Regions from separate parts of the Devosia sp. 1635 genome, predicted to be linked through region 1. Evidence: riboswitches for the same ligand, from Rfam matches in the RefSeq annotation. Region 1 holds a riboswitch; the other holds the start of a gene.
What was found. Region 1 has a riboswitch for thiamine pyrophosphate ahead of HRU92_RS01235 (YkoF family thiamine/hydroxymethylpyrimidine-binding protein). Riboswitches for the same ligand answer to the same signal wherever they lie in the genome.
Positions count from the first base shown of each region.

Region 2: linked by a shared signal. The riboswitch ahead of thiB (thiamine ABC transporter substrate binding subunit) and the one ahead of HRU92_RS01235 (YkoF family thiamine/hydroxymethylpyrimidine-binding protein) in region 1 are both predicted to bind thiamine pyrophosphate.

Region 1 is NZ_JABAOM010000001.1:233,826-244,726, forward strand. Features, by position in the region: gene HRU92_RS01225 (NAD(P)H-binding protein) at 1-50, opposite strand, end outside; gene HRU92_RS01230 (AraC family transcriptional regulator) at 161-1,117, shown strand; TPP riboswitch at 1,183-1,295, shown strand; gene HRU92_RS01235 (YkoF family thiamine/hydroxymethylpyrimidine-binding protein) at 1,286-1,894, shown strand; gene HRU92_RS01240 (ABC transporter permease) at 1,909-2,706, shown strand; gene HRU92_RS01245 (ABC transporter ATP-binding protein) at 2,703-3,452, shown strand; gene HRU92_RS01250 (ABC transporter substrate-binding protein) at 3,455-4,462, shown strand; gene HRU92_RS01255 (LLM class flavin-dependent oxidoreductase) at 4,459-5,763, shown strand; gene HRU92_RS01260 (hypothetical protein) at 5,765-5,995, opposite strand; gene HRU92_RS01265 (hypothetical protein) at 6,056-6,232, opposite strand; gene HRU92_RS01270 (membrane-bound PQQ-dependent dehydrogenase, glucose/quinate/shikimate family) at 6,513-9,005, shown strand; gene HRU92_RS01275 (cytochrome c oxidase assembly protein) at 9,086-9,841, shown strand; gene HRU92_RS01280 (CopD family protein) at 9,838-10,350, shown strand; gene HRU92_RS20435 (DUF2231 domain-containing protein) at 10,331-10,882, opposite strand.
Region 2 is NZ_JABAOM010000002.1:699,029-709,929, forward strand. Features, by position in the region: gene HRU92_RS10230 (hypothetical protein) at 153-1,136, shown strand; gene HRU92_RS10235 (DUF6476 family protein) at 1,133-1,498, opposite strand; gene HRU92_RS10240 (RluA family pseudouridine synthase) at 1,497-2,525, shown strand; gene rpoH (RNA polymerase sigma factor RpoH) at 2,748-3,623, shown strand; gene HRU92_RS10250 (thiamine diphosphokinase) at 4,206-4,907, opposite strand; TPP riboswitch at 4,933-5,033, shown strand; gene thiB (thiamine ABC transporter substrate binding subunit) at 5,091-6,107, shown strand; gene HRU92_RS10260 (hypothetical protein) at 6,334-7,920, shown strand; gene HRU92_RS10265 (ATP-binding cassette domain-containing protein) at 7,907-8,545, shown strand; gene HRU92_RS10270 (VOC family protein) at 8,568-8,993, opposite strand; gene HRU92_RS10275 (hypothetical protein) at 9,197-10,901, opposite strand, start outside.

The DNA.
Region 1 (10,901 bases):
TGCTGCCCAACTGTGCCGGCTCCGGCCGCAACAAGTATGGTCTTGAACATCACGTTCTCCTTTCTAACCAGGAGAAAGATGGCGCGCCCTGAGAGGACAAGCCATGTGAGACGATCTCCCGTTTCTTGCAGATCGTCTTGAAAAGGTGCAGGAGAGCGGCATGAATGTGCTTGATCAATGGATCCGCATGTACGCCCGCAGCCGGATGACCCTCGTCCGCAGCCGGGTGGTTGAGCCTTGGGGCTTCCGGCTCGATCCGGGGGCAATGATCGCCTTTCACCTCGTCTGGCAGGGGACCGCTTGGCTTCGCCGGGCTGGCGAAGCGCCACTCCGGCTGGAAGAGGGTGATCTGGTGGTCCTGAGTGATGGAAAGGCCCACGATCTCGTGGCCAGCCCCAAGGGCGAGGCGCCCCCCGTCAGCCAGTTCGTGCAACAAGGATTTGATGTCACCAGCCAGTCTCCTGACGCGGTGATCTTTTGCGGGCGCTTCCAGGTGGATGGCACGCGGCGGCTGGGACAATCGGCGCTACCGCCCTGCATTCACCTGCCCGCCGCCGAGCTCCGCAAGGACAATGGCATTTTGCCGATCGTGCTGCTGCTGGCCGAGGAACTGGAGCACCAGGGCTTGGGCAATGAAAGCCTGGTGGAAAGTCTTGCCGACAGCCTGCTGGTTTACGTGCTGCGCCGTGCAGCCGAGCGCGCCGGGCATTCCGCCGGATGGTTGCCGGCAATGAAGGATCCCAACCTTGCCAAGGTGTTCCGGGCGATCCATGCCGATCCCGCCGCCAAATGGACTGTCGAGGGCATGGCGAAGGTGGCGGGGCTGTCGCGCGCTGCCTTTGCCAGACGATTCCATGACCGGGCGGGAGAGCCGCCATTGACCTATCTCAAAGGTTGGAGACTGACTCTGGCCGCCAGAAAGCTCGCCAGTGGCCCCACTTCGGTAGGGTCACTAGCGAGCGAAGCCGGCTACGCCTCGGAGGCGGCTTTCACGCGGGCGTTCAAGGACTATCACGGCCTCGCGCCCCGAGCTTATCTGCAGACGCTCCAAAGTGGCGCGCGCTTGCCTGATGGACAAGCAATCCAGGAACTGCGTCAAGCATCGCAAAGCGCCTGATCCAAGATCAACTCCGCCAATGCAGACATGTGCTTGCATTTGCCGGCAATGCTGCCCTATGCTGGCTTTATCCACAGGGGTGCTCCGTATGGTCGGGGCTGAGATGAGGGCGGCAAGCCTTCGGACCCTATAGCTGATCTGGGTAATACCAGCGGAGCGAGGCGGGCCATGTTCTCAGGCGCACAGATTTCCCTTTATCCAATGACCGGCGACTTTGTCGGCGTGATCATGAACGCGCTGGGTGCGCTCGATCCCTATCGTGAACGCTTGCGCATCGAGACCGATGACATCTCGACCTTGTTGGTCGGTCCGCCCGAAGTGCTGTTTCCCGCCATGCGCGATCTGTTCAGTGCCGCCGCGCGCGCCGGCACCCATTGCGTGCTTTCGGCGACGATCTCGCGCGGCTGCCCGGGCGAGCCCGATGATGCCATCTGCCAGTCCCATTTGTTCGAAGGGCCGGTTGCGCCTCTTGAGGAGCGGCGCGCCAGCGCGCTTGCGGCAGTGCAAGATGCGCCCGACATCGGCGTCTTCGGGGTGGCCCAATTGTCTCTCTATGTGATGGGACAGGGCCATCACATGGACGAAATCTATGGCTGCATCGACTTTCTCAAACAGTCGGGCACCTTCGAAAAGTCCAAGCATTTCGCCACCAAGCTCAATGGCGACACCGGTGCGCTATTCGCCACGATCGAGCAGGCCTTTTGCCGGTTTGGACCGCCCGAGGGACATGTCACTATCGACCTGACCGTGTCGGCCAACAGCCCTAGCGCGCGCTGAGCGGAAGGTCTGGCATGGCGCAGTTGTTCTCCTTCGGGCGACTTGTCGCCCGGTTTCTCAGTTACGCAGGGCCCGCCGTGTTTTCGGTGGTGACCCTGATCCTGGCCTGGGAAGCTTATGTGCAGCTTTCGGGCATCTCCCCAACGGCGTTGCCGGCGCCATCCCGCATTATCGTCCAAGGCTACCAGAACCGGGACGCGCTGGCCGGGCACACATTAGCGACCTTGCAGGCCACCATTTTGGGTTTCGGCTGCTCGCTCTGCGCCGCATTGCTGTTTTCGGTCGTGGTGGACTTCTTTCGCCCGGTACGGCGGGCGTTGTTTCCGGTGTTCATCATCACCCAGACCCTGCCGCTGGTCGCCATCGCGCCGCTCATCGTGCTCTGGTTCGGCTTCGGGCTGACGCCCAAGATCGTGCTCGTGGCACTGGTGACCTTTTTCCCCATGCTGGTGGCGCTGGTGCAGGGCTATGACTCCACCGACCGCGATATCGAGGGGCTGTTGGCGTCCATGGGAGCCTCGCGGTGGCGCCGGTTCAGGATGGCGCGGCTGCCTTCGGCCTTGCCTTATTACTTTGCCGGGCTGCGCATTTCCATCACCTATGCCGTAGTCGGGGCGATCTTTGCCGAATATGCCGGGGCGGTCCGGGGCTTGGGCATCTATATTCTCAATGCCAAGAACAATTTTCGCCCCGACCTGGTGCTGGCCGCCGTCGTCGTCAGCGCGACGCTGACCCTGCTCCTGTTTGGCGCTACCGTCTTGGTGCAGCGGCTGACGATGCCCTGGACCCGCTTGGCGCAGAGGCGCCCATGACCACGCCCAGGCTTGAACTGCGCAACTTGGGCAAGAGCTTTGGCGATTCCGAAGTTCTGGCCGACATCAACTTGAGCGTTGGAGCAGGAGAGTTCGTTTCGATCCTCGGCCCTTCCGGCGCTGGTAAATCCACCATCCTACAGCTGCTGACCGGAGCGGTGTCCACTGATGGTGGGGAAATGCTGTTTGATGGGGCGCCACTCGCCCCAAAGAGCCACCCCTTTGCCTTCATGCCGCAACGCGATGCGCTGATGCCGTGGCGGCGGATCATCGACAATGCCACGCTTGGCCTTGAGGTGGCGGGCATGACGCGCAAGGCGGCGCGGGCGGCGGTCCAGCCGCTGTTTGCTGAGTTTGGTTTGGCCGGATTTGAAAACCATTACCCCGCGCAGCTTTCCGGCGGCATGCGGCAGCGTGCAGCGCTGCTGCGCACAGTGGTGCAGCATAAATCCATGCTGCTGCTCGACGAGCCTTTCGGAGCCCTGGATGCCCTGACCCGCACGCGAATGCAGCGCTGGCTGGCTGGGATGTGGACGCGCCATCGCTGGACCGTGTTGCTGATCACCCACGATGTCCGCGAAGCGGTGCTGTTGTCCGACCGGATCTACCTGTTGTCGCCGCGCCCAGCGCAGATCGTGCGCCGCATCGACGTGCCGCTTGAGCATCCGCGACCCCCAGCAGGGTCGGCGGTCATCGCCCAAATCGAAGCCGATATCCTGCAGACCTTGTTTGAACCGGAGGAATAATCATGCCGCTTTCGCGCCTGCTGCTGATCCTTGGCCTTGCCGCCGCCCTCGCCAGTCCACCCGCACTGGCCCAGCCGGTGCCGGTGACCATGGCGCTGGACTGGACGCCCAACACCAACCATGTCGGCCTGTTTGTTGCCCAAGCCAAGGGCTTTTATGAGGATGCGGGGGTCGCAGTTGAGATCCTGCCTTATTCCGACACTTCCGCTGGCACGCTCGTGGCCAATGGGGTGGCAGATTTCGGTATTCTTGGCTCCATCGGCCTGTTCACCCAGCGCACGGCCGGGGTCGATCTGGTCGCGACTTATGCACTGGTGCAGACCGAAACGGGGCGCCTGGTGTTCAACGGCGACCGGCAGGATATCCAAAGCCCCAAGGACCTTGACGGCAAGACTTATGCCGGCTTTGGCAGCGACTGGGAGAGTGCCCTGATTGGCACGATCATCCGCGCCGATGGCGGCCGGGGGGAATTCGAGACGGTCACCCTGGGCACTTCGGCCTATGAAGCGCTGGCCAACGGCGCGGTGGATTTTACCCTTGAAGTTTATACCTGGGAAGGCGTCAAGGCGGAGCGAGACGGGCGCCCACAACGTGCCTTCCGCTATGCCGATTGGGGCGTGCCCGACCAGCACACCAACTTCATCGGCACCACCGGCGCCTTTTTGGCTGAGCACCCGGACACTGCCAAGGCGTTCCTTGGCGCGAGCCAGCGCGGTTACGCCTATGCCGTCGCCCATCCCGACGAGGCGACCGATATTCTGGTCGCAGCCAATAGCGACGCGCTGCTGGACCGGGACTTTGTGCGCGCATCGCTGCAGGCGCTGATCGATGGGCACTACCTGCGGGCCGAGATTGGGGCCGTGGGCGTCATCAATCCCGCCAAGATGGAGGCGATGGGCACGTTCCTGTTTGAAGCCGGCATCCTCAAGGACGGCGACGGCAATCCTCTGGCCGCCAAGCCTGACTTCTCCGGCTACTATACCAGCGCCTATGTGGAAGCCGCGCCGTGACACCAAGGCGGCGCATGGGGCTCAACGCGGTGATCTATGGGCTGGGGAGTCATGAAGCAGGCTGGCGCATGCCTGAAAGCAATGCGCTGGCCTCGACTGATCTGGGCTATTGGACCGACATCGCTCGTCGGGCTGAAGCGGGTGGGTTCGATGCTTTGTTTCTGGGCGATGTACTGGCGCTGCAGCAAAGCGCCGACCGGCACCTCTCGGACGCGATGGACCCCTTCATCATCCTTTCGGCGCTGGCGGCAGTGACGGAGCGGATTGGGCTAATCGGTACGGCCTCGACCAGCTTTGATCATCCCTTTCATCTCGCCCGCCGCTTTGCTTCGCTCGATCACCTCAGCGGTGGCCGGGCGGGCTGGAATGTCGTCACCTCCTCCAATGCGCTTGAGGCCCACAATTTCGGGCTCGACGCCATGCCTGAACATGGCGAGCGCTATGCGCGGGCCGCAGATGTCACCGCGGCTGTGCTGGCACTTTGGAGTTCCTGGCAGGCCGATGCCCGGATCGCGGACAAGCAGGCGGGCCGCTATCTTGATCTCGCAAAGGTTCGGACAGTAGATCATCACGGTCAGTTCGTGCGAACCCGCGGGCCGCTGAACGTGCCGCGCTCGCCGCAGGGCCGCCCTTTGCTGGCGCAGGCCGGCGCCTCTGAGGCCGGGCGTGATTTCGCGGCGCGCTATGCCGATCTGGTGTTCACGGTTCAGGCCGATCTTGCCGAGGCGCAACTGTTTTATCGCGACATGAAGGCAAGGGCTTCCCGCCACGGCCGGCCACCGGAAAGCCTGCTGATTTACCCTGGCATCGTGCCTATTGCTGCCCCGACGCGGGCGCAGGCGGAAGAGCGCTTGGTGCAGTTGAATGGGTTCATGGTGCCTGAGCACGCGCTGGCCAAGCTCTCCGAGTTCCTGGGCACCGACTTGTCTGCGGCACAGCTGGATGACCCCCTGCCTCCTTTTGTCGGGGCAGGGGCTCCCAGCCAGTCGAGCCAAAGCCGCGTGGCTGTTTTGGTTGGCATCGCCAAACGGGAGGGGCTCAGCCTGCGGCAGTTGCTGATGCGTCTTGCCAGCGGTCGAGGGCATCTGCTGGCGGTCGGAACGGGCGCCGAGATCGCGGCGACCATGCAAGAATGGTTCGACCAAGGGGCCGCGGACGGGTTCAACGTGATGGCACCGTTGATGCCGGCCGATCTGCAGAGCTTTGTGGATCTGGTGATACCAGAGCTCACCGCATCGGGCCTGTTTAACGCAAGCGGGGAAACGCTGCTGCGGCAGCGCGTCCAACTCGGTCCGGCATAGGTCAGTCCACGGCCTGCCGGTGCAGGCTCTTGGTGTAGAGCCGGTACATCGACAACGTTCCGGCGGCTTCAAGGTAAACCTTGGCCCGCAGGTCCCGCAATTGCCCGCCGCGTTGCAGCACCAGTCCCAGCGCCAGCCGCGCTGCTTCCTCGGGAGTCGCGGCGACCTGAATAAACTCTTCCGGTGCGCCTTCTGTCGGGGCGCAATCTACGACGCGATATTTCTTACTCAAACCCAGCACTCAGACGCATATCGGCGGCTCCCTTCGAATTGACCATTGCTGTTGGGACTGTCACCGAGGACCTGCTGACGAGCGCAAGGAAGCAACTTCCTGTTTGAGCCGTTCGATCTCCTGCTGGGCAGCTTCAAGCTGCCGCTCCAGGTCAGCGATCCTTATATCTGCCAGCTGGAGTTCGCTTTGCTCGGGCACCAGCTCACCATTGGGTACATCCTTGATCTTGTCGCTCATACCAGCTTTTCTTCGCACTTGGTGATTGCCGCTAGTCTAGCCCGTCCTATCCTCCCGGGACAATGGCATGGCGACCCTTATCGCCGCGCCGAAGCCGGGTTGTGGAGAATGGATGCGAGCAGATGGCCGAGGGCGACTGAAAACTGCTGCATAGCGCGCATTGTCCCATTGCGGAACCGTGGCGAGATCGAGGCGTTGGCCATTAGCATGGGTAAACTAGAGGGGAACTAATGGCAGCGCGACCGTCGCCACCGGCCGGAACTTTGCGTTTTGGTGGACAATGTTGGTGGCTGCCGCCTTGGTGATATTCGGGCTGCCTATCTTGGGGGGCGGCGCATGGCTGATCACGCTTGGGGGGGCGTGGTACTATCTGCTGGCTGGTGCTGGCCTGCTGGCGACCGCCTATTTCCTGTTCAGGCGTGAGTTTACGGCGGTCTGGATTTACGGGTTGACTTATCTGGGCACTGTCGCTTGGGCCTTGTGGGAAGCTGGTCTAGATGGATGGGCCCAGGTGCCGCGATTGGTGGCGCCGACGGTCGTTCTGGTTCTGGTGCTGACGACTATTCGGTCGCTGCGGCGCCCCGAAGGCGCCTCCCGCTCCACACTGGCGGGCACAGCAGCCGGGATCGCCGCTTTGGTGGCATGCATCGGCGTGGCGGGCAATCTTGGGCCAGACCTGCACGCTCAGGAAGTGCCGCCCTCCGACGCCGCCACACCGGGCAGCCCCGAGCCGGCAGCGCCACCACCCGCCCCCGTTGAAGCGGCCCCGGTGGGGCCCACGCCCGAGGCGTCCCCGGCTGAAGCGTCCGAACCGGCGCTGGCGACGCCGGTTGCGCCGCGCTATGTGACGCTGGAAACCGGGGTCGATTGGCCCGCTTATGGCGGCACGCATCGCGCTGCGCGCTATTCCCCGCTCGACCAGATCACCGGCGACAATGTTGGCCAGCTCGAGCAAATCTGGGAGTTCCGCACCGGCGATCTGCCCGAGAACGACGAGCCGTTCGGCAACCAGAACACGCCGGTCAAGGTCGGCAATCGGCTTTACCTCTGTTCGGCGCTCAACAAGATCAGCGCCCTCGATGCCGCGACCGGCGCCGAGTTCTGGACCTATGATCCGCAGACCCCGGTAGATGCCATCGGCTATAATGCTTCCTGTCGGGGCCTGGTTTATTTCGAGGATCCCGCCGCCGACCCCAATGCGCTGTGCGCCAGCCGGGTGGTCAACCTGACCCATGATGCGCGCATGATCGCGCTCGACACCCAAACTGGCCAGCCTTGCGACAAATTCGGCAATGCGGGCATAGTCAATCTGCTCGAAGGCATTGGCGACACTGCGCCCGGCTTTTACGCCCCGACTTCGCCCCCGACCCTGGTGCGCGACGTGCTGGTGGTCGGCAGCCAGGTGAGTGACGGGCAAACCCGCGAAGCGCCCTCCGGCGTGATCCGTGGCTACGACGCTAGGACGGGGGAACTCAAATGGGCCTGGGACATGGGGCGCCCCGACCAGAAGGGGCTGCCCCCCGAAGGCGAGATCTACACACCGGGCACGCCCAATATGTGGACCATCGCGTCAGGCGATGACGAGCTGGGGCTGGTTTACATGCCCATGGGCAATTCCGCTGTGGATTACTGGGGCAGCGACCGCTCGGACGCGGAGAACACCTATTCCACCGCCATCGTAGCGCTGGATGTGGAAACGGGCGACGTCGCCTGGCACCACCAGACCGTGCACTACGATGTCTGGGATTACGATCTGGGCGGGCAGGGGACGCTGGTGGACTTCCCCACGCCCGATGGTCCGGTCCCGGCTATCATCATGCCCTCCAAGCAGGCGCAGTTCTATATCCTCGATCGCGCTACCGGCGAGCCCCTGGTCAATATCGAGGAGCGCCCGGCACCACAGGGTGGCGTCGAGCCCGAGCGGCTCTCGCCCACCCAGCCCTATGTCACCGACTTCCCCAATCTGCTCAAGGCAGACCTGACCGAAGCCGATATGTGGGGAACGACGCCCCTTGACCAATTGTGGTGCCGCATCCAGTTCCGCCAGGCGTCCTATGAAGGTGTCTATACCCCGCCGACGGTGGATCGGCCCTGGATTCAGTTCCCCGGCTATAATGGTGGGGTGGATTGGGGCGGGGTTGCCGTTGATCCGGTCAATGGCATCATGATCACCAACTACAACAACATGCCCAACTACAATCAGCTGGTGCCGCGCGAAGAGGTGAATGCCGCCGGGGTGTTGCCGATCACCGATCCCAACTACGATCCCGATGCTGGTGGTGGCTCGCATGGCAGCCTCAGCCCGCAGGCGCAGACGCCTTATGGCATTCGCGTCAATGCCGGCTGGCGCGTGCCATTTACCGGGATGCTGTGCAAGCAGCCCCCTTATGGCGGGATCGCGGCCATCGACCTCAACACCCGCGAAGTGCTGTGGGACCGCCCCTTCGGCTCGGCGCGCAAGAATGGCCCATTTGGCATCCCCTCCATGTTGCCGCTCGAGATCGGCACGCCCAATAATGGCGGTGGCGTGGTGACGGCTTCGGGGCTGTTCTTCATTGCCGCGACCACCGACGACCTGCTGCGCGCCATCGACATTGAAACGGGCGAGGAGCTTTGGCAGGTAGCGCTGCCCGCTGGCGGGCAGGCGACCCCGATGACCTATGAGGCGGAGGGCCGGCAGATCATCGTGATCAATGCCGGGGGGCACGACTTCATGGAAACCCCGATCGGCGACTATTTCATCGCCTATGCCTTGCCGCAGGCTGCAATCTAAGCGGGGCAAAGGAGCCTAGCTGTTGCTGGCATGGTCCCGGCGGCCCGACCAAGCTGTATAGCGTCACAACCAGGAAAACGATGATCCCAGCGTCAACCTTTGCCTTCGATATGAGCTTTTGCGGACCACCGCCGACGCTTGCCACCCTCTGGGGCCGCTGGAATCTGGACCCCGTCCTTTTGATCGCCCTGGTGCTGGCGGGCCTCGTCGCCGCGCTCGCTTTGCGGTCGGCGTCCCGGCAGCGCCAACTGGCAGCGGGCGCGAGTTGGGCCCTGGTGGCAACGCTTTTCGTGTCGCCTTTATGCGCGCTGACCGTGGCGCTGTTCTCGGCCCGCGTGGGGCACCACATCCTCCTCACCATGGTGGTGGCGCCCTTGTTGGCGCTGGCGCTGCCGCCTGAGTGGGGGCGGCGGGTGAAGCTTTTCCCGGCGCTGCTGGTCTCGACCGTGGCGCTCTGGCTCTGGCATGCGCCCGATTTCTATGCTGCGGCGTTCACCCATCCTGCGATTTATTGGGCCATGCAGGTGAGTTTGCTGTTGGCTTTCACCGGGCTGTGGCTGGGCATGCTGCGGGCCGACAATGCCATGGCCGCCGGGCTGACGGCGCTGTCCGGCGCCATCCAGATGGGCTTTCTGGGTGCGCTGCTGGTGTTTGCCTCCGGCCCGCTCTACCTGCCGCATCTGGCCACGACCCTCGCCTTTGGCTTTTCGCCGATCGAGGACCAGCAATTGGGTGGGCTCATCATGTGGGTGCCTGCCAATCTGCCGCTGCTGGGCGTTGTGATCTGGCGACTGGTTGATGCGCTGCGGCCGGAACGCCGTCCGGCGGTGCAATGACCTGGGGTTTTGTCGTCGCCTGGCTCAAATTCATCCATGTCGGGGGGATCGCGCTCTGGTCGGCGGGGCTCCTGGCACTGCCGTTCCTTTACCGGCAGCGGCGGGGGCTGGAAGACGATGCGCTCCATCGGTTGCACGCCTTTACGCGCTTTTTGTACGTCAAGCTGGTGTCGCCCGGAGCTTTCGTAGCCATTGCTTCGGGAACTGCGCTGATCCTGATGCAGGGCACCTACCAGAACTGGTTTTCGGCCAAGCTGGTCGGGGTCGCAGTGCTGACAGGCATCCACATCTTTTCGGGTTTGGTGATCCTGCGCATTTTCGAGCGCAACGGCCACTATCCCACGGCGCGCTTCATGGTGATCGTGCCCCTGACCCTCACAGTTGTCTGCGCAATTCTGGCGCTTGTGCTGGGCAAGCCACGCCTGCAATGGCCGCAAGGCCTGCAGGCGTTTTTCGCCCCCGGCGCCCTTTCCGAAATGGTCGGCCCCTTTATTGCCGGGTGGATATGATGAGGCCAACCCCATGATCGAACACCAGCTTGCCGCCATGCCAGCTTGCAAAAGCGGTGGCCATGCTCGCGAGCACCGACAGCATCAGGCCGTTAGGCAGGATCTGTTCGGGGTAGAAAATGCGCAGGCCCGCATTGGCGCCGGCAATGGCGACCAGGACCATGGCGGCAACCGCATGGTTCCAGCTGGCAACGCGCACCCGAATGCCGGGAACCGCCAGCAGTTCAGCCGTGCCGGCAAGCGCCGCCAGGACGCCGAAGGCAAAGGCGGCGGAAGCCGACCAGGTGCCGACCTGCACCCAGAACGGATCAGCGCCCCACCAGTAGAAGATATCGATGCCCAAGGTCGCGATAATGAACGCGATGGGAAAGTGCACCATCATCGCGTGGATGGGATGGCCAGCCACGGCAATGGCCGAGCCGATATCCTTGTCGGCAATGGAGCGAATATAGGGATTGGGGTGATCGGAGCGGGCTTCGGCCGGGGTTTCTTCCCGCTGGGCTTCCTGCTCTTCTTCGCTCGCTTGGCTCACCGCAGAGTTCCCTTGTTAA
Region 2 (10,901 bases), on a different contig from region 1:
AGATGCTGCGAGCCGGAGGCGTGCACCCTCCGGCTTTTTCGTGACGTAGACCACCGGAACCGCTAAGCAATGGCCCGACCACTACCCTTTGCGGCGCTTAAGTCAGCTTCCTGTCGACCGCATCTGGACGGCCTGGTTCCGGAGTTCGCACGATGATGATCGAAAACATCATGTATTTCGCCCTCGGCCTGCTGTTTGCCGGGCTCTTGGCCGTGATCATCCTGCCCGCGGTGTGGAAACGCGCTGTCCGCCTCACCAAAAAGCGCATCGAGGCCGCGACCCCCATCACCCTCGCAGAATTCCGTGCCGACAAGGATCAACTGCGCGCCGAATTCGCCCTCCAAACGCGCCGGCTCGAAACCACAATCGAGGGGCTGCGCGCCCGTCTCGCCGAACAGGTGGGCGAATACAATGACCGACGCGCAGAATTTGGCGCCATGCGGGCCGAGCGCGACAGCGCCGTCGACAAGATGACGGAACTCGAAGCCCGCGAAGCGGCATTGCGTGATCGCGTGCTCGAACTCGAGCGCGAAACCACCGATCTTGCCCAGCAACTGCGCATGCGTGAGCGCGACCTTGAAAACCGCACGGCCGAGATCCAGGCGTTGCGCGACGAATACGCGCAGGCCGCGCTCGAGCAGGCCGCCCTGGAAGAAGCCGCGCTCGAAGAGGCCGAAAGCATTGAGATCGCCCAGGCGCGCATTGCCGAAGCCGGCTCCAGCCTGGACGCCATGGCCGGGCAAACCGCCGCCCAGGCCGATGGCACCATGCCCCCGGCGCTTGCAGAAGAGCTCAACCTCGAAGACCAGCTCGGCCAGTTGCATCGTCGCATCAACCATGTGGAAACCACCATCATGGCCGATTGGGAAACCGAGCGGCTCGATGAAACCGCCTTGCGCGCCCAGCTCGACGCCATTGCCGCCGATACCAGCCGCATCGTTTACGCCGCCGATACCGAGCCGCCCCAGCAGCCCCCGCCAGCCGAAGAAAGCCTGTTTGATCGCATCCAGCGCTTTGCCGATGGGCGCGAGGAAACCCCTGCGGCGCCACCACCACCTGGGCCTATTGCCACAGCCAGACGCGGCGGCAGCGTCACCGACCGTATGGCAGCGCTGCGCGAAATCCAGGGGCGCTAAAGCCGGGGCGCACCGTCCGCAACGATCTGCACCGAACTGATATGTTCGCCCGTGCCCCGATCGAACAATGCCAGCACCATCGCCCCATCAAGACGATACAGCACATTGATCGCGCCATCGCCCGTGGTGGCCGAAACCACTTCGGCCCCGGCGGGCACGCTCAGCGTTTGGGCCATGCTGGGCGGCGGTGCGTCGCGCATCACCCGATAGACAATGGCAAAGCCAATCGCCATAAAGCCCAGCAGCAGAATGCCGATGGAGATGCCGAACGACCGGCGCGCCTTTCCCAGCACGGCTTGTGCTTCGGGCGACAAACGCTCGGCATCTTGGCCCACCGGGCCGGTATTTGAAGGATCGCTCATGGAACACCTAACCGCTGACGACTTCGAGGGCGACGAAGTCCAATTCACTATCACTACCGAACAGGCCGGCGGCCGGCTCGATGCCGTTCTGGCCAAGGCACACCCGGCGCTCAGCCGCAGCCGCCTCAAGGACCTGATCCTGGGCGGAGCCGTATCCCTTAACGGCCAGCCGATCAGCGAGCCCAAATATCGCGTAACGGCCGGCGAAACAATCACCCTCCTCGCCCCGCCGCCCGAAGATCCCGAGCCCAAGCCCGAAAACATCCCCCTTGATATCCTCTACGAGGATGATCAGCTGATCGTAGTCAACAAGCCCGTCGGCATGGTGGTCCACCCCGCTCCCGGCAGCCCTTCGGGCACCCTGGTCAACGCGCTAATCTATCATTGCGGCGCGAGCCTGCAGGGCATTGGTGGCGTGCGCCGGCCCGGCATCGTTCATCGCCTCGATCGCGACACCTCAGGGGTCATGGTCGCGGCCAAGACCGATCTGGCCCACCAGCATCTGTCCGCGCAATTTGCCGATCATGGCCGCACCGGTCCGCTCCATCGCGCCTATATCGCCTATGTTTGGGGCTCCACCGAAACGGCCAAGGGCACGATCGAGGCGCCCCTCGGGCGCGACGCCAATAATCGGCTCAAGCAGGCCGTGCGCAAGGATGGCCGCGAAGCCATCACGCATTACATGGTCGAGCAGCGCTTTGGCGGCGATGGCTGGGACATCACCCGCATCCAGTGCCAGCTGGAAACCGGCCGCACCCACCAGATCCGCGTCCACATGGCTCATGTCGGCCACCCCCTGGTTTCCGACACCGTTTATGCCTCGGGCTACGCCACCAAGATCAACCGCCTGCCTCCCGAGGTCGCCGCACCCATCGTTGCGCTAGGCCGGCAGGCCCTCCATGCGGCCGAGCTCGGCTTCGAGCATCCCGTAACCGGAGAGGAAATGTTCTTTGAAGCCCCCCTCCCGCCTGACCTTGTGGCGCTCGAGGAAGCGCTCGAGCCCTATGACAAGGCCTTCGCCCGCTAGGATTTGCGGGGGCCGGTAACCGAGAAGTGCAGGCCGGCCCTCCCCTAATGCCCGCACCACGGGCAACCCTTGCGCTGCCTGCACCGTTCGTCTGCATTCGGCGGCCTTACAATTGCGGCAATACGCCATATATTATGACCTGACTTCTTCCGCCGGGCCGCCAGGACGGCCGAAGATCGATCCGCCCGCCTGTGCGGGGGAATAAGTAAAAGGGGTGCATAAATGGCCCAGACCAATCTGCCTGTCCTTTCTGCCGAAGGAGGCTTGAGCCGCTATCTTCAGGAAATTCGCAAGTTCCCCATGCTGGAACCCGATGAAGAATTCATGCTGGCCAAGCGCTACAAGGAGCACGCCGATCCGGCCGCTGCTCAACGGCTTATTACGTCCCACCTGCGCCTGGTTGCCAAGATCGCCATGGGCTATCGCGGCTATGGCCTGCCCATTGCCGAAGTGATCTCGGAAGGCAATGTCGGGCTCATGCACGCGGTCAAGCGCTTCGAGCCCGACAAGGGCTTCCGACTTGCGACCTATGCGATGTGGTGGATTCGTGCTGCGATCCAGGAATATGTCCTGCGCTCCTGGTCGCTGGTGAAAATCGGCACCACCGCTGCCCAGAAGCGGCTGTTCTTCAACCTGCGCAAGGTGAAGGGCCAGATCGCCGCGCTCGACGATGGCTCGCTCCATCCCGACCAGATCAAGCAGATCGCGACCACCCTCAACGTCACCGAGGATGACGTCGTCTCGATGAATGCGCGCTTGTCGGGCGATGCTTCGCTCAATTCGCCGATGCGCGCCGATGAAGGCTCCTCCGAATGGCAGGACTGGCTCGTCGACGACACGCCCAGCCAGGAAACTGCCCTTGGTGAAAGCGAGGAATATTCCGAACGCATGGGTCTGTTGACCAATGCCATGGATGTTCTCAACGATCGTGAGCGCGCCATCTTCCAGGCTCGCCGCCTGCAGGAAGATCCGCTGACGCTCGAAGAGCTGGCCCAACAATACGATGTCAGCCGCGAGCGCATCCGCCAGATCGAAGTGCGCGCCTTCGAAAAAGTGCAAGACGCCGTTCGCGAAGCTGCCCGCTCCAACGCCGCATAAGGCTGGACCGCCGCAAGCAACCAATGCAGCCCTCGGTTTCCCCCGAGGGCTTTTTTACGCCTGCGAGCCCGCCGCCGATGCCAACCTGGCCTTGAGCCCGGGGCCCATCGAGCCTCCGGCATACTCATGCCCCCCAAAAGCCCTTACCCCCCGGAAGTGCGGAATGAGCGGGAATGTGCCGGAGCCCTCATGGTGAGGTGCGCAGCGTAGCGCAGCCTCGAACCACGAGGGCGGCCATCACCACCCCACAAACTTATCCCCGCCCCCGAAAACCTCAGGCACAATCCCCCTTGTTCCCGGGCAAGCTGCGCGGTCGCGACGAACGGTCGGTGCGGGGATATCGGATGGGCTTGGGGTCGCCCAAGCTCCTTCGGGACGAGGATGATCCGGGACCGATTTCATCCCCCGGTCCATGAAGCCCCAGGGCTTCTGGCGTTTGGCACGGGTCTAGCCACGGACGGTCCTCACCGAAGAGTCTCCGATAGAGCATGGGGCGAAGCTTGCTTCACCTTCTACCCTTTTGCCGGACGACCGGCACCGAGGCGACCTTCGCCCCATGTCGCAGCACCAACCGCAGGGTCATCAGACCCGGGCGGGATTTTGGCACGCCTGGACGAGATCCCACAGCCGAGCCTTGGGCAGGATCAGCAGCCAGGGCACGGGATCGACCGGCACAATCTCGATCCGCCCGCCCAGGGCCGCATTTGAGGTGCCGATCAGCCCGCCCGGCGCCAGCTGCAGGCCATCCATCGGATACAAGAGCCCCTCCGAGCGCTCGAACCCGATCGGCACCAGCGGATGGATCGACACCCGCTCCCCGGCCGCCGCGTCAAAGGCAATCCGCCCCACCACCGCCAGCGCCACATCGATCTCGTCCACCAGCAGCAAGTGCCGCTCGGGGGCATATTGCAGCACTGCGCTCAGTGCCGCGAGCGTATGGTCGAGCCGCTTGCCGGTCATGCCCAACGCCAGCGTCACCGGCGCCTGCGTCGAGCGCAGTGCCTTCTGGAAATCGGTGGTCACTTGCTCGGGCAGGTGAAACACGCGGGTGCGCCGCTCCCAGTCGGCGCGATCCTGCAGCGAATCGAGATCCCCGATGATCGCCGCAGGCACCAGCCCTACCGCCCCGATCGCATCCGCCCCGCCATCGGCCCCGATCAGCGTCACTCCCGCTGCCGCGAGGTCACGCAGGGTTTGGCTCTCCACCGCCCCGCCGCCCACAATGGCGATCGGTCCGGCAAAGCGCAGGGGCGCGTCGGCAGCTGGGCTGAAATTCTCTTGCACTTGGGGGGCGCTCTTATAAGATCATGGCGTCTCGCTGGGGTGTTCCGGGTCAAGCCGGAGCTGAGAATTACCCATTGAACCTGAACCAGGTCATGCTGGCGGAGGAAGTTCGAGATGGCAAGGGCATCTCGTGCCCGCCATTGACACCCATCCCTTCACTCATGGCCGCACACCAATGAAGGGATGACCATCTTGGTCCACACCACTCACCTGGCGCTTGCGGTCCTTTTCGGACTGGCCGCCTCGCCCGCCTTGGCCCAAACCGCACCGGCGCTCACCATCTATACCTATGATGGCTTTGCCGCCGAATGGGGCCCCGGCCCCCAGCTCGCCGAAGGCTTTGAAGCCCAATGCGCCGGCTGCACTGTCGAGTTCATCGCCGCCGATTCCTCCATCGGCGCCCTGCGCCGCGTCCAGCTTGAAGGCGCCACCACCCCGGCCGACCTCATCGTCGGTCTCGACGTCGCCACCGCCGGGGAAGCCCGCGCCACCGGCCTCTTTGCCGATCACACTCTGGAGCTGGGCGATCTCGCCCTCCCCGAGCCCTGGACCGATCCGCAATTCGTGCCGGTCGACTACGCCCATTTCGCCTTTGTCTACGATACCGACCGCACCGCCACCCCGCCCGCCTCCTTCGAGGAGTTGATCGCGCTCCCCGACGATCTCAAGATCGTCATCCAGGACCCGCGCTCGGCCACCCCCGGCCTTGGTCTCGTGCTCTGGATCAAGGCCGCCTATGGCGACCGTGCCCCCGAAATCTGGGCCGGCGTCAAGCCCCATATCCTCGCCGTCACCCGCGACTGGTCGGAAAGCTATAATCTCTTCCTGACCGGGGAAGCCGATATGGCGCTCTCCTACACCACCTCGCCCGCCTACCACATCGTCGATGAAGACGATCACACCATCAAGGCCGCGCTCTTCGATGAGGGCCATATCGTGCAGGTCGAGATTGCCGGCATGCTTGCCTCCACGGACCAGCCCGAGCTCGCCCGTCAGTTCCTGGCCTATCTCGCTTCCCCCGCCGCCCAGGCGATAATCCCCACCACCAACTGGATGTTCCCCGTGGTTGACCTGGGTGCCGACCTTAACCCGGCCTTTGGCACCCTCCCGCAACCCGCGAAAACCCTGACGATCAGCGACACCGACCTCGAAGCCAACCGCGCCGCCTGGATCGACGAAATGCTCGCCGCCATCCAGTAGGAATCAGGACAGCCACAAGCTTCGAACCCCTCAGTGTGCCTCCCCTCCCCCTTGAGCGGAGGCACACTGAGGGGGGCGATCAAGGGAACACAGTCCCTGATAGCCACACAACGACTCTCCGCCATCCCAGCGCCATCAGCCGACGTCCCCTCCCCCTTGAGGGGAGGGACAGGGTGGGGGATCAGGCCCATCAACCCGCTCCAAGGCTAGCGCCAACCACCGGACCATGACCCTCCCACCCCGCCCCTTGCGCATCGCCACCGCTTGCCTCCTCGCGCTTGCCATCGCCGGGCTGATTGCTCTCGTCCTCTGGTCCATTCTCGCCGCCGCCACCGATGCCGCCGCCACCAGCCGCATCGATATTGCCCACCTCCTGCGCATGACCTCGATCCAGGCCGGGCTCACCACCGTGCTTTCCTTGCTGGTCGGCACGGCATTGGCCTGGTCGCTCAATCGTCTGCGCTTCCCCGGACGCGATCTCCTCGTCGCCTTCTTTGCCTCCGCCATCGTCACCCCCGGCATGGTCGTGGCCTTCGGGCTCCTCGCCATCTGGGGCCGCAACGGCTGGATTAATCGCGCTGCCGAAGCCGTGCTCGGCTTCCCCTTGGGCAATCCTGCCTACGGGCTCGGGGGCATTCTCTTTGCCCATGTCATTCTCGATGGTGCCTTTGCCGCGCGCATCATCCTCGCCCGTCTCGACGCCATTCCCGCCGCCCGCCTCAAGACCGGCCAGTCCCTGGCCCTCTCCGCCTGGCAGCGCTTCACCCTCATCGATTGGCCCGCCCTGCGCGGCACCCTGCCGGGGCTCGGGGCCATCATATTTCTCCTCGCCTTCACCAGCTTCCCTATAGTGCTGCTGCTGGGCGGTGGCCCGGCCAACCAGACGCTGGAGGTCGCCATCTACGCCGCTGTCCGCCAGGATTTCGATCTCGTCGGCGCCGTGCGCCTCGCCCTGACGCAAATCGCGGTTTGCTCGGTGGTGATCCTCGCCGCCTCGGCTTTGGCCCCCGTGCCCACCGCCTTTGGTTCTTCCCCCGCCACGACCTGGCGCGACGGGCCCGCCAGCCGCCTGCTGCAATGGCTGATACTCGCCACTGCAACCCTCTGCTTCGGTCTGCCCCTGCTCTCCGTGCTGATAGATGGCCTCGCCGCCGGTCTCGGCAGCCTCCTGGCCCAGCCGAGCTTCTGGTGGTCGCTCCTCACCAGCCTCCTTATCGGCAGCGCCTCCGCACTCCTCACCCTGCTTCTGGCGCTTGCCCTCGCCCTTGGCCGCGGCGCCACCGGCAGCCCGCCGCTGCGCACGCTCCTGGGCATCCCGGCCTATGCCTATCTCGCCGTGCCCGCCGTGGTGCTGTCGCTGGGCTTCTTCCTGCTGGTACGCGACCTGGGCCTTGCGCCGGCCGCCGCCGCGCCCGCTGTCGTCATCCTTGCTAATAGCCTCCTCGCCCTGCCCTTTGCCATGGCAACGCTTGCGCCGCCGCTCGAAGCCATTGCGAAAACCCGCGGCAAGCTCATCCGCTCGCTCGGGCTGGGCGGCTGGCGTCAGTTCTTCCTCGTGGAACTGCCCCTTATCGGCAAGGATCTGGGCGTCATGCTCGCCCTCGCCTTTTGCTTTTCGCTAGGGGATCTGGGCGTCATCGCCCTATTCGGCACGCAAGATTTCCAAACCTTGCCGCTGCTGATGTTCCGCTCGCTCGGCGCCTATCGCAACAATGATGCAGGGGCCATTGCCGCCATTCTCCTCATCGGCACCATCATTGCCTTTGTTGGCCTGCCTCGCCTTGCCGAAAGGATCGCCCGTGCTGCGCGTTGACGAGCTTTGTTTTGCTTATCCCAACACGGCCGAGCCCTATCGTTTTTCCCTCGCCGCTGCGCCCGGCGAGATCACCGCCGTGTCGGGCGCCAGCGGTTCGGGCAAGTCCACCCTGCTTGATCTCCTCGCTGGCTTTCTCACGCCGACCTCGGGCAGCATCGTGCTCGATGGCCAGCAACTCGTGCCCCTGCCACCCGAGCAGCGCCCGGTATCGCTTCTGTTGCAAAGCGAAAGCCTCTTCGAGCACTTGAGCGCCGGCCGCAACATCGCCCTCGGCCTGCCCGCCCGTACGCCAAAAGCAAGCGTCCACCAGCAGGTCGAAGCCGCTCTCGCCGAAGTTGGTTTGTCCGGCATTGGCGCCCAACCGGCCGCGACCCTTTCGGGCGGGCAAAAGCAGCGCGTCGCCCTCGCTCGCACCCTGCTGCGCGCCCGTTCGGTTTTGCTGCTCGATGAGCCTTTCTCAGCCCTCGACGATCAAACCCGCGCCGTGATCCGCGATCTGGTGAAGACGCTGACGGTCCGGCATGGCTGGCACACCATCCTCGTCAGCCACCACAATGATGATATCCTCGCCCTCGCCAGCCGGCGCTATCATCTGGCGGACCGAAAGCTGGTGGCGGACTAAGCTGCCACGGCGAGGAGGCGCTTTATTCATCCGCCGGCAGCAAATGCGGGTTCCAGACCACCTCCCAGAGATGCCCGTCAGGGTCGCGGAAATACCCGGCATAGCCGCCCCAGAACGTGTCTTGCGCGGGCTTGATGATCGCGGCGCCCGCGCCCTCGGCGTTCGCCATGATCGCGTCGACCTCGCCGCGTTCCCTTACATTGTGCCCCAGCGTCATGGCAGTGGACGACACCGGCTCCCGGGCAAGGCCCGTGTCGAACGCAATATCGTCCTGCGCCCAGATCGCGAGCTTCACTCCGCCCGCCAGATCAAAGAACGCGACGGCGCCGTGCTCGTACTCCTGCCCGACAATGCCTTGCGTCGGCAGGCCCAGCCCATCACGATAAAAGCGCAGCGCCCGCTCGAGATCGCCAACGCCTAGAGTGATAACGGAAATCCGTGGTTTCATGTCCATGCCCTTTCGATCGGCGCCCGCCCGATGCTGGCGCCGTGATCGTCATGGGCCGCTGCAGTAGCGGAAGGACCCGCAAGCGGGGCCGGGCCAACCTTCCCGAACTAACCTGTTTTAGACACGCCAAGGCTAAGCCAGCCCCGCCGGAGCGTCAATCCGCGAGGCCTCTGTCCGGCCAAACGCGGATGCAAAAAGGGGGGCTAATTGCCCCCCTGTCCCCAAGCCGCAAAGACCTTGTCGAACAGCGCCTGCGCTTGCTCATCCTTTTCAAGGGTGATGATCGCATTGCGCCCGGTGCCATACACCACTGCCAGATCCATCCACTTTCGGCTGCGCAGCAGGTCCTGGTTGGTGTTGGCATCCTGCTCGGCCGCACTCAGCGCAAACAGGTAGGAATTACCCACGACGCGGGCCGAAGCCCCCACCAGCGGCGTTCCGGGCACCAGTTCCTGGTCCTTGAGCAACACGCCCGGCAGCCCCGCAATCGTGCCGCCGATAAAGGTGTCGCTCACATCGAAATCCACCTCCATGAGGTGGCTCGCGGGCAGGCTCGGATCGGAATTCTTGCGAATGGTCATCTCGACCCCGAGATTGCGCGCCGGAATATTGGCCTGGCCGATCAGCGTGGGCTGGCCGATCTCGTCGACCCCCTCGCGCCACTCGATCGTGCCCGAGAACGGTACCGCACCGGTGCGGCCATCCTGCGAGGCTTCCAGCAGCAGCGACTGGCTGCCCGACAGCACGGCCGGATCGACCGATGCCGCCGGATCATTGAGCGCCACGGCAGCATTAGGGTCTTCCCCGGGCAGCCGCTCCTCGCTCTTGTCGTCCACACCACCACCCGGTTCGGGCAAGCTGGTCTGCGTCCCGTCGGGCACCACCGGCTCTGGCGTGGGCTCCAGCCGATCCTCGGTTTCCAGTGCCTCGAGCGCCGTAGTCGGCTCGGCCGCTGTCTGGGTCGCCGTATTGCCCGGCACTGCGGGCTGGTCGGTCGCGGCAATGTCCCCATTGGGCGGCACCGGATCGAGCGTCGGGGTCGTAAGATCAGGTTCTGGCTCGGGCGCTTCGGCAACCGCCGTGCTGGCCTGCCCGAACATCTGGTTGAGGTCCACATAGCCTTCGCGCCAGGCCCAAAAGCCGGCGCCACCCACGCCAACCAGAAGCACTGCAAAAACGATCAGGAAAATGCTCAGGCCCGTTCCGCTGCGCGGCTCGCTCACTGGCACGAAGTTGTCGGAATTGTCCTCGCCTGCCCCGCCCGGCAATTCCGCGCGCTCGGGCATGGCAAACATATTGGGCACCGCCGGCCGGGCCGGGCCCACAGCCACCGGCTCCGTGGACTCTGCCGGAGTAGCCTGGCTTTCGCCCCGCGCTTCGCGATCCAGCGTCTCGATCGCCCGCTCGATAGCGCCCTCGGCTTCGCTGGTGTCGGGCTGCGCCGCCTCAACTTCGACTTCGCGCACACTCGACAGTGCCGCTTCAACGGGGCTTGGTCCCATGCTGCTGGCGGGTTCGGTGCGGCGGGCGAAATTGAGCAACGCTCCCCGGCGGGCACCCTCCTCAGCGGCAGGCTTGTCGTCGGCAAACGAATCCGGCTGGTCCTGAGGCTCCTGCACCGGCGCATGGAGCGGCGCGTCGCTGGGCAACTCGCTCGCGCCTGCCGTTTCCGCCTCGGCCTTGCGCGCTCCCTTGGCTCGCCCGAAAGACGGCAACCAACGCGCCCGTGGCTTACTGATCTTCTCGACGGACTCAGGCTCGCTCTCGGCCACTGGCGTAACCACCGCCTGGGCCTCGTTTTCGTTTGGAACCGCCACGGGCACGTCGACCGGGCCCTCCTCGCGCACCAACTCTGCCCCGCTCGCTTCGGCGGCATCGGCGATGATGTCTTCGATCGAGGTGCCGGAG